Regions from separate parts of the Anoxynatronum sibiricum genome, predicted to be linked through region 1. Evidence: predicted binding sites of a transcription regulator. Region 1 holds the regulator's gene; each other region holds the start of a gene.

Region 1 (5,602 bases):
CAACAATGAGGCGATAAATGTGAAAAAAAATGCCCAAAAGTGGTTTCTGATTGCAGCTTTTATGCTGGTTGGTTTTTTAATCACACTTCAGTTTAAGAGTGTTGGGTCGGATTACAGCTTTATTACCATTAAAACCATGAGTGATTTGCAAAATGCCGTTAAACGTGAGCAGGATGAGATAAATCAAATTATTTCGCTCATTGAAGCTCAGGAGGAGAAGCTGCGAAATTATGAAGCGGCTATTGCATCAGATGGAAGTATTCAGGAAATATTGGTTCAAGACATAGAAAACATGAAAATACACAGTGGATTTTATGATTTGGAAGGACCCGGCGTTATGGTGCTTTTGAGTGACAGTGACCGAGACCTTTACGAAGGTGAGGATCCTAACAATGTCATCGTACATGATGCTGATGTGCTGAGAATCATCAACGATCTAAAAATTGCAGGGGCAGAAGCACTGTCTATCAATGGACAACGGGTGTTAAGCACATCAGAAATTCAATGTGCCGGAGCGACAATTACCATCAATCAGTTCACGTATGCACAGCCTTTTGTCATTAAAGCCATTGGAAATTACGATTTGCTCAATGCAGCGATTAAAGCACCCAACACATATGCCTGGGAGCTGAAAGAGGTTTTTGGTTTGAGAGTTGAATCTCATGTCAGTGAACGAGTACGTATTCCACGGTATCATGGCCAGCGTCAGCTACAATACGTTTCAGTTAAGGAAGGTGAATGATTTAAATGATTTATGCCTTTGTTGGACTACTTTTGGGAATACTGCTTGGCGTTATCTTACCAGTAACTTATCCTGCTGCATTTACTCTCTATATATCTGTGGCAATTTTAGCCTCCCTCGACTCGGTTTTCGGGGGCTTGAGAGCGAGCCTGGAAAATAAATTCAATACTGAAATTTTTGTGACCGGATTTTTTAGCAACGCAATTCTGGCTGCATTTTTGGCGTATATCGGTGATCGATTGGGAGTTCCCCTCTACTATGCTGCCATTTTTGCCTTTGGGAGCCGCTTGTTCCAAAACTTTGCAATTATCAGGCGTCACCTTATCAATCGGTTACATACCCATTAGTGATTATGATGCTGGTGCTCTCTGAAAAATGGAATGGTTGATGTGTTATCCATAATAAAAAGACAAAGGAATCAGAAGATTTATGTGGAATAAATAACCATGTAAACATGAGATAAACAGGTTTTGTTCAAGATAAATTCGAAGATCGAGGAGGGGACTTCGTGTTAGAATTTGACATGGATATGGAGAATGTAGCACAGATTAAAGTAATTGGTGTTGGTGGCGGAGGTAACAATGCAGTCAACCGAATGATTGAAACCGGTATGAAAGGTGTCGAGTTTATTGCTGTCAACACTGATAAGCAAGCTCTCATGAACTCCCGCGCAGAACAGAAATTGCAGATAGGTGAAAAGTTAACAAAAGGCTTAGGTGCAGGAGCTAACCCTGAAATAGGCAAAAAGGCAGCCGAGGAAAGCAGGGATGACCTGTGCAAGCTGCTTCAGGGTGCTGATATGGTGTTTGTGACTTCTGGCATGGGAGGGGGTACGGGTACCGGAGCAGCGCCTGTTGTTGCCGAAATTGCAAGGGAAATGGGCATTCTCACCGTTGGTGTCGTGACAAAACCCTTCTCTTTTGAAGGAAAAAGAAGATGGCGTCATGCAGACCAGGGAATTAATCAGTTGAGGGATTGTGTTGATACGCTGGTTACTATTCCCAATGACCGTCTTTTGGAAGTTGTTGAGAAAAAAACATCGATAATTGAAGCATTTCGACTGGCCGATGATATACTGCGTCAGGGGGTTCAGGGTATCTCTGATCTGATCGATGATGCCGGTCTTGTAAACTGTGATTTTGCGGATGTAAAAACAATCATGTTTGATCAAGGGTTGGCACATATGGGCATCGGACGGTCAGCAGGAGAGCATCGGGCACAGGAGGCAGCTAAACAAGCCATCAACAGTCCATTACTGGAAACTTCCATTAATGGTGCACGGGGCGTGTTGATTAATATTACCGGCAGTTCAAATCTGAGCCTCTTCGAGGTGCATGAGGCAGCCCAGATGATTCAGGAAGAAGCAGATGAAGATGCCAATATTATTTTTGGAGCGGTGATCAACGAAGAGCTGAAAGACGAGATTCAGATTACGGTAATTGCAACCGGTTTTGATGGTCAACCTCAACGTGTTTCTCAAAAGAAACAAAATGAGACAAAAGCAGCCAAAGTCTCAGAAGAAAAACAGAAGGATCTCCTGGATGAATTAACTGAAGAGCCCGCAAAATCTGATGAGTTGGATATTCCAGTTTTTCTTAGACGTAAAAAATAGTGACGCATTTAACGAAAGAAAAGACGTGAGAGCAGGGGGCAGGTCTTTTCTTTTTGATTCATAGGAGATTAATGAAAGAAAGCGGGTGAAATGGATGAATTGCCCATTTTGTGGCCAGTTTGACTCAAAAGTGATTGATTCCCGTCCAACGGATGAAGGGCAAGCCATTCGAAGAAGAAGAGAATGTAATGCCTGCCAAAAAAGATTCACCACATATGAAAAAGTGGAAGAAATTCCATTGATTGTCATTAAAAAATCAGGCAACCGTGAACCCTTCAATAGAAATAAAATTTTAAATGGTATGATTCGAGCCTGTGAAAAAAGACCTGTTCCATTAAAGGAAATAGAGACACTGGTCAATCAAATTGAAAAGTATTTGCAGAATGAAATGGAAAAAGAAGTGGCGACAGATCAGATTGGCGAGATGGTTATGGATGCCCTTAAAAAGCTGGATGAAGTGGCTTATGTCCGATTTGCATCTGTTTATAGGGAGTTTAAAGATCTGAACACATTCATGGATGAACTGACAAAAATACTGCACGAAAAAAAAAGACCTGCCAATCGATGATTTTTTGAGGCGTTATGGAGTGTGTAAAATTGGAAGATATGCGAACAGTTAATATCATCTCCCGGGTGGTGCCAGGGAGTATTGCTTCTGAGTTGGGCGTACAGGCTGGCGACTGTTTGATAGCCATTAATGGATGCCTGGTGGAAGATGTGATAGATTATCGATTCTTGACAGCAGATGAAAATATTGAACTGACACTGCAAAGAGCGGATGGCGGTGAATGGGTACTTGAAATTGTCAAAGACTATGATGATGAACTGGGAATTGAGTTTGAAAATCCTGTGATGGCTGAAACCCGCCAATGCCGTAATAAGTGTCTTTTTTGCTTTATTGATCAGATGCCTCCAGGGATGCGCTCAGCACTATATGTGAAAGATGATGATTCCAGACTTTCTTTTCTGCAAGGTAACTACATTACTCTTACAAATATGAAACCAGATGAAATCGACAAAATGATACGTTATAGGATCAGTCCGCTAAATATATCTGTTCATACATCAAACCCAGAGCTAAGGGTTCAAATGCTCAACAATCGATTTGCCGGCAATCTGATGACAACTCTCAAGCGGTTTCATGAACATCACATACGCATGAATCTTCAAATCGTCTTATGTCCCGGATTTAATGACGGTTCTGAGTTGGATCGAACCTTAACAGATATGGAACCACTTGCAGAAAGTATCATTAGCATTGCAGTGGTTCCGGTAGGTATTACCAAATATCAGAAAAATGCAGCGCTGCAGTCTGTTACAGGTTCAAAAGCGAGGCAGGTGCTGAAGCAAATACATGAATGGCAGAATCGTTGGGAGAACAAGTTGGGCAGAAAGCTGGTATATCCTGCGGATGAATTTTATCTTAAAGCAGAAGAACCATGGCCGGATGCCTCAGCATATGAGGCTTTTTATCAGCTTGAAAATGGTGTCGGAATGCTGGCTTCTTTTGAGTTGGATGCAATAGCTTTTTTGCAGAAAATGCCATTAATTCGCAAAAGACACTCTTTTCATATGACCATTGCTACTGGAGAAGCTGCAGCACCTTTTATGATGTTGCTGGCTGAAAGGCTGATGCTAAAGGTTGAAGGTCTTATAGTAAAAGTGATACCTGTAGCGAATACATTTTTCGGTCCGTCAATCACCGTTAGTGGATTGGTGACAGGACAAGACTTGGTTACACGCCTAAAAGGTGAGTTTTTGGGCGATTTCGTGATGATTCCAGAAAATATGCTAAAACATGGAGAAATGGTTTTTTTAGATGATCTGACTGTTTCTGATGTTTCTCAACAGCTTGGCATCAAAGTGATTCCATGCCAGGTGGATGGAAGTCAGTGGATAAAAACAATGTTGCGACATTCGGCAAGGAATACAAAGAGCAGGAGTGAATAATAAGATGTCAAAATCAATTGTGGCCGTCATTGGAAGGCCAAATGTAGGGAAATCAACTTTTTTTAACCGGTTGGCAGGACGCCGCATTTCCATTGTTGAAGACACTCCAGGAGTAACCCGTGACAGGATATATGCTGAGGTGGAATGGTTGAACCATACGTTTTCATTGATTGATACAGGTGGCCTTGAACCTTCTTCAAGTGAGATCATTCCTTCACAAATGCGAAAACAGGCACAATTGGCCATGGAAATGGCCCATGTCATACTTTTTATGGTGGATGGTAGAGCAGGTATTACTGCTCAGGACCAGGAAATTGCTGATTTGTTACGCAAAAACAATCGCCCTGTGATTTTAGTTGTTAATAAAGTGGATTCACACCAGCATTCTGAGTATTATTATGATTTTTATGAACTGGGTCTGGGGGATCCTATTGAAATCTCGGCTGAAATGGCTTACGGTTTAGGGGACCTGCTGGATTTGGTAATTAGTCATTTTCCTGAATCAACGCACAGCCATGAAGATCAAGATCAAATTAAAGTATCTGTGATTGGAAAGCCAAATGTAGGCAAATCTTCCCTTATTAATAAATTTCTTGGTGAAGAACGCGTTATTGTCAGTGATATCGCAGGGACGACCCGAGATGCCATTGACACACCATTTTCCATGGATGGGCAGGAATATCTGCTGATAGATACAGCGGGCCTGCGTAAGAAAAGCCGCATTAATGATGATGTTGAACATTACAGTGTCCTTCGAGCGATTGCTGCTATTGAACGCTCTGACGTATGTGTGTTGATGATTGATGGCCGTGAAGGCGTGACGGAGCAAGATAAGAAGGTGGCAGGCCTCAGCCATGAAAACGGCAAAGCGATGGTCATACTTGTCAACAAATGGGATTTGGTGGAAAAAGATAATAAAACAGTGAATCAGATGACGAAAGACATCAGGCGCGAACTCGGATTTTGTCAATATGCACCGATTCTATTCGTATCTGTCTTGACGGGGCAGCGGATAGATCGCATCATCCCAGCAATTCAACATGTTTCCAATCAACATGCCATGCGCATACAAACAGGCGTTTTAAACGAAGTGATAGCAGAATCAACCCTTATGAAACAACCGCCTTCAGATAAAGGCAAACGCCTGAAAATATTCTATGGCACACAGGTTTCTGTGAAGCCGCCAACGTTTATTCTCTTCATTAACGACAAGGAACTCATGCATTTTTCTTATCAGAGATATCTCGAAAATCGGATTAGGGAAAACTTCGGATTTGAAGGCACGCCCGTGCGCTTTA
Region 2 (5,602 bases), on a different contig from region 1:
AAAGGCGCTGCAGTCCGTTGCCAATCTTCTCTTCATCACCCCGCGCCTTGGGCTCAACAGCAAGGTAAAGCTGCGGTTCCGTCAGTTCAATGCCGCTGAAGAGAATGGGATCACTCACACTGCACAGGGTGTCACCTGTATGTGTGTGTTGCAGTTTTGCCACCGCTGCAACGTCTCCTGCTTTGACTTCTTTTGTCTCAAGCTGATTTTTACCCCGCAGGAAGAAAAGCGATCCAATACGTTCTTTTTCACCTTTGTTGCTGTTCAGCACTTCCATGTCAGCCGTGAGCTTGCCTGAGATGACTTTCAAAATGGAAATTTTACCGATAAATGGATCCACTACTGTTTTAAATACCTGGGCCGAGAAAGGTTCTGTAGGCGCCAGGCTTCTTTCCACTTCCTGGTCATCTTTTGGATTAACACCTTTTTTCGGTGGCATATCTGCCGGTGACGGTGAGTAGTCGCACAGCATGTCCAACAGGGTGTGGGTTCCCACATTTTTGACAAAAGAAGCACATATCACCGGAACAATTTCTCCGCCGATGACACCTTTTCGAAGGCCCACCTGAATTTCTTCTTCTGTGAAGGCTTCACCCCCGAAGTATTTTTCCAGCAGTTCCTCGTCACTTTCAGCCACTGATTCCATTAAGAGTTCCCGCATTTCCTGGGCCTGTTCCTGCAATGCATCGGGAATCGGTTTTTCAACGCAGTCTTTTCCCGTATACTCACGGGCTGTCATACGCGCCACGTTCACATTTCCAACGAAGGTTTCTTCCGATCCCAATGGAATCTGGAAAGGCGCCACCTTTTTCCCGAAGCGTTCCCGTAAATCCGCAATAATCTGATCATAGTCAACGTTTTCCCGATCCATTTTATTAATGGCAATAAACGTGGGAATCTTTTTATCCGTTGCAATTTTCCAGGCTTTTTCAGTTCCGACTTCAATGCCGCCGGTGGCATCGATGAAAATCACCATACCGCCTGCCGCCTTGATGGACGCCTGCACCTCACCTACAAAGTCAAAATATCCGGGAGTGTCAATCAGGTTTACTTTAAATCCGTTCCATTCAACAGGTATCACAGTGGTATTAATGGATGTCTTACGGCTGATTTCCTCTTTATCAAAATCGGAAAAAGTGTTTCCGTCTTCCACTTTTCCCATCCGGTTGGAAACGCCTGCAGCATACAGCGCTGCCTCACAGAAGGTTGTCTTACCGCTGCCACCATGACCCAGCAGCGCTATGTTTCTGATTTTTTCGGCTTCGTACACTTTCATCCTTGTTCCTCCCTGTTTAGTTGCTGAATTTTAATCATATGGAAGTATTCGCGATGAATTGCCAAAATCCTTCTTTTGTTGACAGGAAATTTTAATTTATTTTGATATTTCTTTTTAAACCACTATTCTGCCTTATTCGCTGGTGTGCACGTTTGGTTTCTTCGACTGTTGGCGGTAAATCGTCTTGCTTTTAAGCGGCTTCAGGCCAAAAAACGTCAAGCAGGCGCTCCATGCCGATCACGTCGGCAATACACCTGCTCAAACGGTTAATCATTGTCTATCGGATGGGACACACGCCATTTTCGCAGCTGCTGTCTGTGGGATCAAAACGGAAGTTTGGGTTTTCATATCGGTTGATCAGGGAAGCAATAAACGGCTTCATGGCATCCCTGCGTTTCAGGTACTCTTCTTCGGTGATACTTTCGTAGGGCATCAGCTGGTAAAAGCTTTCACCGAAGGACAGGAAACTCACCGCTACAACACTGTCCCAATGTTTCCACATCCATTCTTCAACGGCTTCCCACTCATCGTCCCGCACATGCACCGTGATGGAGGCGTTGTGATCCACATAGTGATCCATGAACATGCGGTAGTTTTCCAGCTGTTCAATGGCACTGACATCGGATTTGGTTTTACCTGCCGGAGCCTTCACCGGGAACTCCACCACTTTGGTGGTGCAATTTTCCGGGTCCTGCCCCACTTCCGGATAGACGGGATACTCAAGATCTTCGCACACCTTCACCAGCGGGTCCTGAGCACTGACGCGAATCCGCCTGACATAGTAAGGGGAGTGGGAGTAGTGCACACCTGAGGATACTGTCGGCAACTGGGAGAGTGTTCCCTCAGGCTTAACAGTGGTCACCAGCAGTGGCCGGTTTTCTCCGATTTCATCGGCATAATGGTCTGCTGATTCCCGAGCGGCTTGGCGCAATGATTGCAACAGTTCCACTTGCTGTTCCATTGTCAGTTTCAGGGCGTTCACCAGATCCTGCCAGCCCGTCAGACTGCAACCCACCAGCTTATCACGGCGCTGCACTGCATCCCAACCGGGAAGTTCCAGCTCAACGCAAGTCATTCGATAAGCCGCCCGTGCTGAGAGGCGCTGGGCTTCCATCAACCCTTCATGATCAAGAGATCCATCTTCCCTGACAAAGGCGAATACATTGATAGTGGTCAGGTTGCAGACGCCTCGTGTGTCCAGCAGAATTTCTCCGCAGGGGTTCACCCCATTCATGTTGGGCCGGCGTTTTTGTGCAGCTTCCGCATTCACAAATCCCGGCTCTCCTGAATAGCGCATCTGTTCCAAAAGCCAGTGAAGTGTTTCGCGATCCGGTTTGGCATCATAGTAAATCGAGTTATTGCTCATTTGCCGGTGAATCAGATCCTGATCCACAATCCACTGACCATCAATCTTTTTGTACAACTCGGATTTTGCCCGGATGCTGTCGGCGTCTTCAGGGTCAATGAGCACCATTTCTGCAGTGCGTCGCACGCCGCCCACCACCACATTTTCACCAATGATATTGATGATGTCCAGCATATCCACCGGTTGCATTTTTACCCTCTTTTTTCCTTCCATCCAGCCCCGTTTTCGAATCACCACATCAATCTTGGCAAACATGTTTTTCAGACTTGTATGACCGCTGGCGGTTCCACCAAAGTTTTTCAGTTTTTCACCTTTGGGGCGCACATGATCATAGTCAACAATCACTGTTTTGATTTTTTTGTATTCACTGTTGGTTAATAGTTGAAAAAAATGGTCCAGCGCCTGAGTCCAGCCTTCTTTGCTGTCTCCCACAGTTATTTTCACCGTATTGTTGTGCATGAACTGCATGCTGGTGTTGTCCTCCCGAAGTGAGGGCGGCACCGGGTTATAGTCCTTATGAATCAGCTCGTAATCGGTGCGCATGTGAGGCAGTTGTTCCACATCAGACCGCAGAATGCGCGCGCCCACACCACTGCCCAGCATCAGGAGGTAAAACAGTTCTTTTAATGTTCCAATGGCATCCACAATAATAAAGGCGCAATTATAGTTCGCCATGGGGTAATGCTCGGCCACCGGGGTGTATCCTACCCAGAAGGTACGGCCTGAAAGAAACTGCTTCAGATGAAAGATATTGTCATACAGCTTCTCAGCTTCTTCCCGGGTGGTTTGCACCAGGCTGCAGTTGTATTCCACTGCCCGCCGAACGGTTTCCCACCAGTATTCTCGCCGGTTTTCCTCCGGCAGCCACCGTGAATAAGTGCGGTAATAGACAAAGCTGCCCAGCTGTGCCATGGGATTGGGCAAATGCTTGTACTTGCTGACAAATCCGTCTCCGATGACACGATAGTCTGATTCCTGGCGCATCGCCCGGCTTTTATTACGTTCATTCCGGTAGATGATGTAGTTTTTGGCAACATCTTTTCGCTCACTGTCCATTAAATACAGTTCCACCAAGTCCTGTATATTTTCCACATGAACCGGCTGCTGCTGGCCTTTCACTGCTTCTTCCACCTGGCGTGCGATGGTGTGACTGAGATGTTGATCAACGCCACCTTTCGTTTCTGTCATGGCTTTTTCAATGGCATTGCTGATTTTTCCCATATCAAATGCCATCAATCGCCCATCACGCTTTCGAATATTCATTTTGCGCCTCCTCTTGTGATTTAGAGCTGAAAAGAGTGGGTGATCAGGATGCCCGTCTTTTCCTTTTTTTGCCGAAGCAATAACTATATGTTGTGTTTTAACTTTGTGCTGCAGGTTAGATTATACCATATATTGTTCGGTTTAAACAGATTCTGCCAATCATTTTACCATTCACCAAATATCGGGGAATTTGTCCCTGTCATGATTCCGATTTCTTCCTGGCAAGCGCAGAATGACTCTCCGTTTTCAAACACACTTTTAGCACTAAAAAAAGCACTGGTATCTTTCAGTACCAGCGCTTTTCTTCTATGGAGTATTCCGCGGAACGTCTTCTCGCAGTGCTTCCCAGGTGTAGTTATTGCCTGCATTCCAGAGGAGCCATTCATTGACGCCACTGTCATAGGTGCCTTTGATCTGTTCACGAACCTGATCAACACCATACCGCTGGTAATAGCCTCTCCCCAAATAGCTGGCGGTGAAATCCTGAAGCCATGGGCGCAACACTGCCTTGGGCTCGTCTGTTTCCATCGCTTCAATCCGTTCAACAGCTCGCTTCATGGTTTCATATAGAATGGGATAAGGCTCAAGATCAGGAACAGCCACACCGAAAGTACCCAATGCGTAATGGGAAGGATACGCCATGGGACAGAGAATATCAGTGGCAACAGTCAATGTTTCCAAATGCTGTCCCAGTCGCATATCGTCGGTGACCGCCGGCACCAGACCAAAAATATCTGCCGACACATACACCCCATAGGGTTTCAGCTCTTCCCGGGCATAAGACAGAAAAGCGGCAATGGCTTCTGCCATGGTTTCCTGTTCACCGGCTTCACCATAGTCAATTTGCTCCCGGGGACCATCAGTGGGAAACCGCACATAATCAAATTGAACCTCGTAAAATCCCCGCGTAGCCGCTTCCTTGGCAATATCCACCAGATAGTCCCATGCTTCCCGATTGTATGGATTCAGCCATGCATCCTGCTTACGGTCCCGCCACACCTGTCCTTCATGGGTCTGAATGGCCCAGTGGGGGTTTCCCGCAGCAGCAATGACGTCTTTGAATGTCACGATGCGAGCGATGGGGTAAATATCATGATAATGCATGATATCCATGGCTTCCTGAAAATCCCTTACCTTCACCCGGGCATCCTGCCCCAAATCATTCACCATGGGGATGTCAGATGCATAGGTCATCGTGCCGTGATCATCCTTCACATCCACCACCCAGGCATTAATCACTGACTGATTGGTTTCATTGAGAAGTTCTTCAAAACGCCATTGAAGCCCAATGGTATTGCCCGTCATATAAATACCCTTGACTTCCCGGTAAATTTTAAAGGGCTCCCAACTGCTGCCAGGTTGCACCATATAGTCGCTGCCCTTCATCGGAATGGCTGCCAGTGCTTCATCATTCCAGGCTTCCATGACCGCTCTTGTTTCATCAACCGGCTGACGAAACGCCATTTGACATCCCGTGATTCCAAGGGTAATGGTGAAACACAACCCCAGAATAAAACGCCGTTTCCATTGATCAAGTTCGCTTACCCGCCTGAATCCCATCACGATTAACAGCCTCCCATGCCTCTGTCATTACATTTATTGTCACGATTCCATTCATGCATTCTTTGTTATTATACCACAGGTATTCATCAAGATGTACCTGCTGATCATTCGGTCTTTGCATCTGCACGGGGTTG
Region 3 (5,602 bases), on a different contig from region 1:
ATCTGAAACGCTGAAAGAGGAGCTGGAACGGCGATGACAGTCGTCAAATCCAGGGAACAGGGAATCGGTATTTTTGATTCCGGCCTGGGAGGGTTGAGCGTGCTGGCAGACCTGACCAAAGTCCATCCCGGCGATGAATTTCATTATTATGCTGACACCCATTTTGCTCCTTATGGCGAAAAAAGCCGTGATCTGGTGCGGAAGCGGGTGTTGGAAGTGGCTGAAAAACTGTTGCAGCGACACATTCGGCTGTTGGTGATTGCCTGCAATACGGCCACCAGTGCAGCGGTGGAAGAATTGCGACAGCTTATGCCCATTCCCGTGGTGGGCATGGAGCCGGCACTGAAACCAGCGGTGTTGGGTGAAACACCGTTGCGGATCGTTGTGGCGGCCACGCCGCTGACACTGAAAGAAAAAAAATTCTCAGCATTGCTCCAGCAAAACAAGGGCTTACACGACATCATTCCCTTACCCTGCCCCGGACTGGTGGAAGTCATTGAAAATGCAGGGCCAGGTTCCCGTCAGGTGGATGAAAAGATGGCTGAGCTTCTGGCACCTGTGGCACAAACCCCGATACACCGGTTGGTGTTGGGGTGTACCCACTATGTGCTTATTCGACCCCAATGGCAGCAGGCGGTTGGTGACGGTACTCAATTGGTGGACGGCAATGAGGGCACCGTCAGGCAGGCCCTTCGGTTGCTCCCTGCCACCAATGAACAGGAGAAACATGCGTCCACAGCCCGTATTCACCTGATGACTTCTGCTTCAGGGTTGGCACCCAGGGAAAAGATGAAACATATTCTACATGAGCAGCTCCTTCAGAGGGGGCTGCCTGCGGCACTATTGGAAAAACAAATGCAGATCATACTGGAAGAGGAATAGCGATGAATCAAGTTACCTTACACCAAGTGACCCATCACTACGGCATTAAACTGCTGCTGAAAGACGTTACCTTTCATGTTACCGATGATACCCGCCTGGGGCTCATCGGCATAAATGGTACCGGAAAAACCACACTGTTGCGTATTTTGGCAGGTGCGCTGACCCCTGAATCGGGAGAGGTTGCCTTTCACCCCGACACTCAATGCCAAATGGTGGATCAAGACCCGCAGCTTTCTCCGGAACTCACCGTGTTGGAGGCCGCCTTTCAGGGTGGTGACCAACAGTGCCGCCTGGTGCTGGCGTACCAGCAAACACTGAACCGCCTTCAGGAAAAACCGGATGAACCCCAATTGCAACAGCGCTTGCTGGAACTGCAGCAGCAAATGGATAGTCAGAATGCGTGGGATATGGAAACCCAGGCCCGGGTGATTTTGACTCGTTTGGGGCTCCCGAATGTACATGCCCGGGTGGAGACCCTTTCCGGCGGCCAGCGGCGGCGCATTGCCCTGGCAGGAGCACTCATTCGACCTGCCAGCCTGCTGATTTTGGATGAACCCACCAACCATCTCGACCTGGAAATGATCGAATGGCTGGAAACCTACCTTCAGCAACGCAAAGGCGCACTGGTGATGGTCACTCATGACCGCTATTTCCTTGACCGGGTGGTGAATCAGATTGGAGAACTGGAAGACGGCACACTGACCCTTTACAGTGGAAGCTACAGTGAATACCTGACACAGAAAGAAGAACGCATGGCCAAAGAGGCGGCCACCCAGCGAAGGTTGCAAACCCTTTTCAAACAGGAGCTGGCGTGGATTCGCCGGGGAGCCAGAGCCCGTACCACCAAGCAAAAAGCCCGCATTCAGCGCTTTGATCATTTGGAAGAATCACTGGTAAAAAATCAGGAAACCAACCTGGACTTGCCAGTGTTAACTCATCGGCTGGGCAAAAAAGTCATGGAACTGAAACAGGTGAGCGTTGCCTACGAAGGACAATCGCCGGTGATCCAGAACTTTAACCTGTTGCTGAAGCCCGGAGAAATTGTGGGGCTGGCAGGCCCCAACGGCAGTGGCAAAAGCACCCTGATGAAACTGATGGCAGGAGAGCTGGAGCCTGTAAAAGGAACTGTGGAACGGGGAGAAACTGTGCGTCTGGCCTTTTTTCGTCAGGAAAATCAGGAGCTGAATGCCCAGCAAAGAGTATTGGAGTACATGCGGGAAGGTCGGGAAGTGATTACCCTCAGCCAAAACCAGCGAATCACAGCTTCTCAAATGCTGGAACGATTCCTGTTTTCCCCTGAAAAACAGTGGACCACAGTGGGTTCCCTTTCCGGCGGCGAAAAACGTCGCCTGTTGTTGTTAAGGCGCCTTATGGAAGAACCTAACCTCCTGCTGTTGGATGAACCCACCAACGACCTGGATGTGGTCACGCTGGCTGTGCTGGAAGACTATATTGACCAGTTTCCCGGAACGGTGGTCATTGCCTCTCATGACCGATATTTGATGGACCGTCTGGCAGATCGGCTTATTGTATTTGGATCCGATGGCAGCGTGACAGAAACAGGCCTTTCATGTAGCGAATGGCTGAAAGAACAACGTTCCAGAGAAAAGGAACTGGGTGATGCAGCAAAAGCAGCAGAAGCTGAAAGAACCGAAAAAAGAGCTGGTACACCAAATCAACCACTGAAAAGAAGCCAAGCAGAACGTCCCCTTAAATTCACCTATAAAGAACAACAGGAATATGACACCATCGAAGAACGCATTGTAACCCTTGAAAAATCCATCAGTTCACTTGAAGAAGCCATGCTGGAAAAAGCCGCCGATTTTCAGTTTCTCGAAACTGCCACCGCAGAAAAACTGGCACTGTTACAGCAAATGGACGCACTGTTGGAACGGTGGACATATCTGTCAGAAAAAGCGGAAACCATTGCTGAACAATAAACAAGGGCCACCCTTCAGCTGAATGTGAAATAGGTCTTTAGACATAACTCCTGTCAAAGACCTTTTGAATTGCCTGCAATCAGCGGGCTTCTTTTGTGGAAAAACTGTTTTTATCCAATGTCAAGGAAAAATATCGTGGGATCAGCTGAAAAAAAGCCGATGATTCGTGAGAAGGAGAAAGAAGAAGCTATTAGACAGAAAAACAGTAAAATCAAGGATTTTGGCATTTTGAAATCATTTCAAAATAGGCTAAAATATACCATATGTTGTGCATTCATTTTTAGCATGCTACTAAATAAAGGAGGTTACGGATCGTGGCCATTACCAAGATTCAAAAAAGAAACGGGGAAATTGCTGATTTCCAGTTGACAAAAATTAAAGATGCCATCTTCGCCGCGGTGAAGTCCGTGGGGGGAAGTGATGAAATAAGAGCCGGCAGCCTGGCAAAAAAAGCAGAGGACATCCTCAACGAAACCTTTCGGGCCAGCATACCGTCTGTTGAAGACATTCAGGACATTGTGGAAAAAGTGCTCATTGAAGAAGGCCATGCCAAAACGGCCAAGGCATACATACTTTACCGCAAGCGGCGGGAAGAGATTCGGGAAGTTAAAAACCTGTTCATGGATGCAGAAGAAATGGTGGAAGAATACGTGAGCCTGGCCGACTGGCGGGTGAATGAAAACGCCAATATGGGTTTCTCTCTCCAGGGACTGAACAACCACATTGTGGAATCCATCAGCTCCAAATACTGGCTGAACAAAATCTACCGAAAAGAACTGCGGGACGCCCACGTACGTGGCGACCTGCACATTCATGACTTGGGGTTGCTGGCACCCTACTGCTGTGGCTGGGATATGGAAGATTTTCTCCGCAGAGGCTTTAAGGGAGCCAAGGGAAAAGTGGAGTCTAAGCCGCCCAAACACCTAGAAACCGCATTGGGACAACTGGTAAATCTGCTGTACACCCTTCAGGGGGAGTCAGCCGGTGCCCAGGCGGTTTCCAGCATTGATACTTATTTGGCGCCTTTCATCTACTACGATGAGCTGGACTATGCCCAGGTAAAAAAAGCCCTGCAGCGATTTGTGTTTAACCTGAATATTCCCACCCGGGTGGGCTTTCAGACCCCCTTTACCAACATCACTCTGGATATCGCCCCCCACCCCATGCTGAAAAATCAGCCGGTTACCATTGGCGGTGTTTCCATGGATAAGACCTACGGAGAGTTTCAAAAAGAAATGGACCTGTTCAACATGGCTTTCTGTGAAGTGATGATGGAAGGTGACGGGGCCCAGCGGGCTTTCAGCTTCCCCATCCCCACTATCAACATCACCCCCGACTTCCCCTGGGAGTCTGAGGTGGCCGATGCCATCATGGAAATGACCCGTAAATTCGGCACCCCCTATTTCGCCAACTTCCTCAACTCCGATATGTCACCGGAGGATATACGCAGCATGTGCTGTCGCCTGCGGCTGGATAACCGGGAACTGCGCAAGCGGGGCGGTGGTCTCTTTGGCGCCAATCCCATGACAGGCTCCATTAACGTGGTGACGCTGAACATGGCCCGCATTGGTTACCTGACCAACAATCCGGAAGAGTTCAAACGAAGGGTGCGGGAACTAATGGAGCTGGCCCGGGAAATCTGTGATGAAAAACGACTGGTGCTGGAAAACTACATGGAATCAGGCCTTTATCCTTATTCAAGGTACTATCTTCAAAGCGTCAAAGACTCCACGGGAGAATACTTTAAGAATCATTTCTCCACCATTGGCCTCAACGGCATGAATGAAGCCTGCCTAAACCTGCTGGGAGTCGACATCACCAGTGAAGAAGGTCAGGAGTTTGCCATTGACATCATGGAGTTTATGAACCGGGTGATTTCCATCTTCCAGGAAGAAACAGGAAGCCTGTGGAATCTGGAAGCCTCTCCGGCAGAGGGAACCTCCTACCGGTTCGCCCGCATCGACAAAGCCATGTACCCCCGCATCATCAGCCAGGGAGAGAATGAGCCCTATTACACCAACTCTACCCAGCTGCCTGTGGGACACACCAAAGATATTTTTGAAGCCATTGAAGCCCAAGAGCCCCTTCAGACAAAATACACCGGCGGCACCGTGTTCCATGGGTTCATCGGTGAAGAAATCGAGAACGTTGAAACCGCCAAGCTGCTGATTAAGCGAAGCTTTCAGCATTCCCACATGCCCTACATGACCCTGACACCCACCTACAGCATCTGTTCTGAACACGGCTATTTAAAGGGCGAGCAGTTCACCTGCCCCCACTGCGGCAGCGAGGCAGAGGTTTGGACCCGGGTGGTGGGCTTCCATCGACCGGTACAGTCCTGGAACAAAGGAAAAAAAGAAGAGTTTAAAGATCGGTTGGAGTTCGATACCCAAGTAAGCCTGGAAGGTGCAACCGCCAGTGCTCAGGCAGTACAGGAAAAAAACGCTGTGAAAGCTGGGTAAGGCGCTGCGTGCCAGCCCGATGACAGACCATTAAGAGTAGGGGGAGTTCCATTGAGGGGGACTCCCCTTCTAATGCCATGACGTTTTTTCTTGCCATGTCACCCATTTTGCTTTAGGATGAAAAGAGGAAAACGATTTACCCAATCCAACAAACCGAGGTGAAGCGTGTGCGCATTGGCGGCATTCAGAAAACATCGCTGATTGATTATCCCAACGGGCTATCCACAGTGCTATTTTCAAAGGGGTGCAATTTCCGCTGCCCTTACTGTCATAATGCTGAATTGCTGGAAGGGGAAGGAGAAGATCTTGACCAGAAAC

The links. Region 1 encodes NrdR, which represses ribonucleotide reductase genes. Its sites were predicted from a motif close to CACNANATNTNGTG; they were not measured.
Region 2: nrdJ (ribonucleoside-triphosphate reductase, adenosylcobalamin-dependent) is a predicted target of NrdR. The motif match lies at 3,987-4,000, and genes of this name have one in related genera.
Region 3: AAIG11_RS15610 (ribonucleoside triphosphate reductase) is a predicted target of NrdR. The motif match lies at 3,080-3,093, and genes of this name have one in related genera.

The regions. Positions count from the first base shown of each region.
Region 1 is NZ_JBCITM010000002.1:299,908-305,509, reverse strand. It holds gene AAIG11_RS03480 (DUF881 domain-containing protein) at 1-9, shown strand, start outside; gene AAIG11_RS03475 (DUF881 domain-containing protein) at 20-742, shown strand; gene AAIG11_RS03470 (small basic family protein) at 748-1,089, shown strand; gene ftsZ (cell division protein FtsZ) at 1,251-2,354, shown strand; gene nrdR (transcriptional regulator NrdR) at 2,449-2,922, shown strand; gene AAIG11_RS03455 (DUF512 domain-containing protein) at 2,937-4,304, shown strand; gene der (ribosome biogenesis GTPase Der) at 4,309-5,602, shown strand, end outside.
Region 2 is NZ_JBCITM010000030.1:19,138-24,739, forward strand. It holds gene fusA (elongation factor G) at 1-1,276, opposite strand, end outside; gene nrdJ (ribonucleoside-triphosphate reductase, adenosylcobalamin-dependent) at 1,554-3,905, opposite strand; gene AAIG11_RS17170 (putative glycoside hydrolase) at 4,212-5,465, opposite strand; gene AAIG11_RS17175 (TMEM165/GDT1 family protein) at 5,573-5,602, opposite strand, start outside.
Region 3 is NZ_JBCITM010000023.1:4,166-9,767, reverse strand. It holds gene AAIG11_RS15625 (glucose-6-phosphate isomerase) at 1-37, shown strand, start outside; gene murI (glutamate racemase) at 34-882, shown strand; gene AAIG11_RS15615 (ABC-F family ATP-binding cassette domain-containing protein) at 885-2,822, shown strand; gene AAIG11_RS15610 (ribonucleoside triphosphate reductase) at 3,137-5,284, shown strand; gene AAIG11_RS15605 (anaerobic ribonucleoside-triphosphate reductase activating protein) at 5,443-5,602, shown strand, end outside.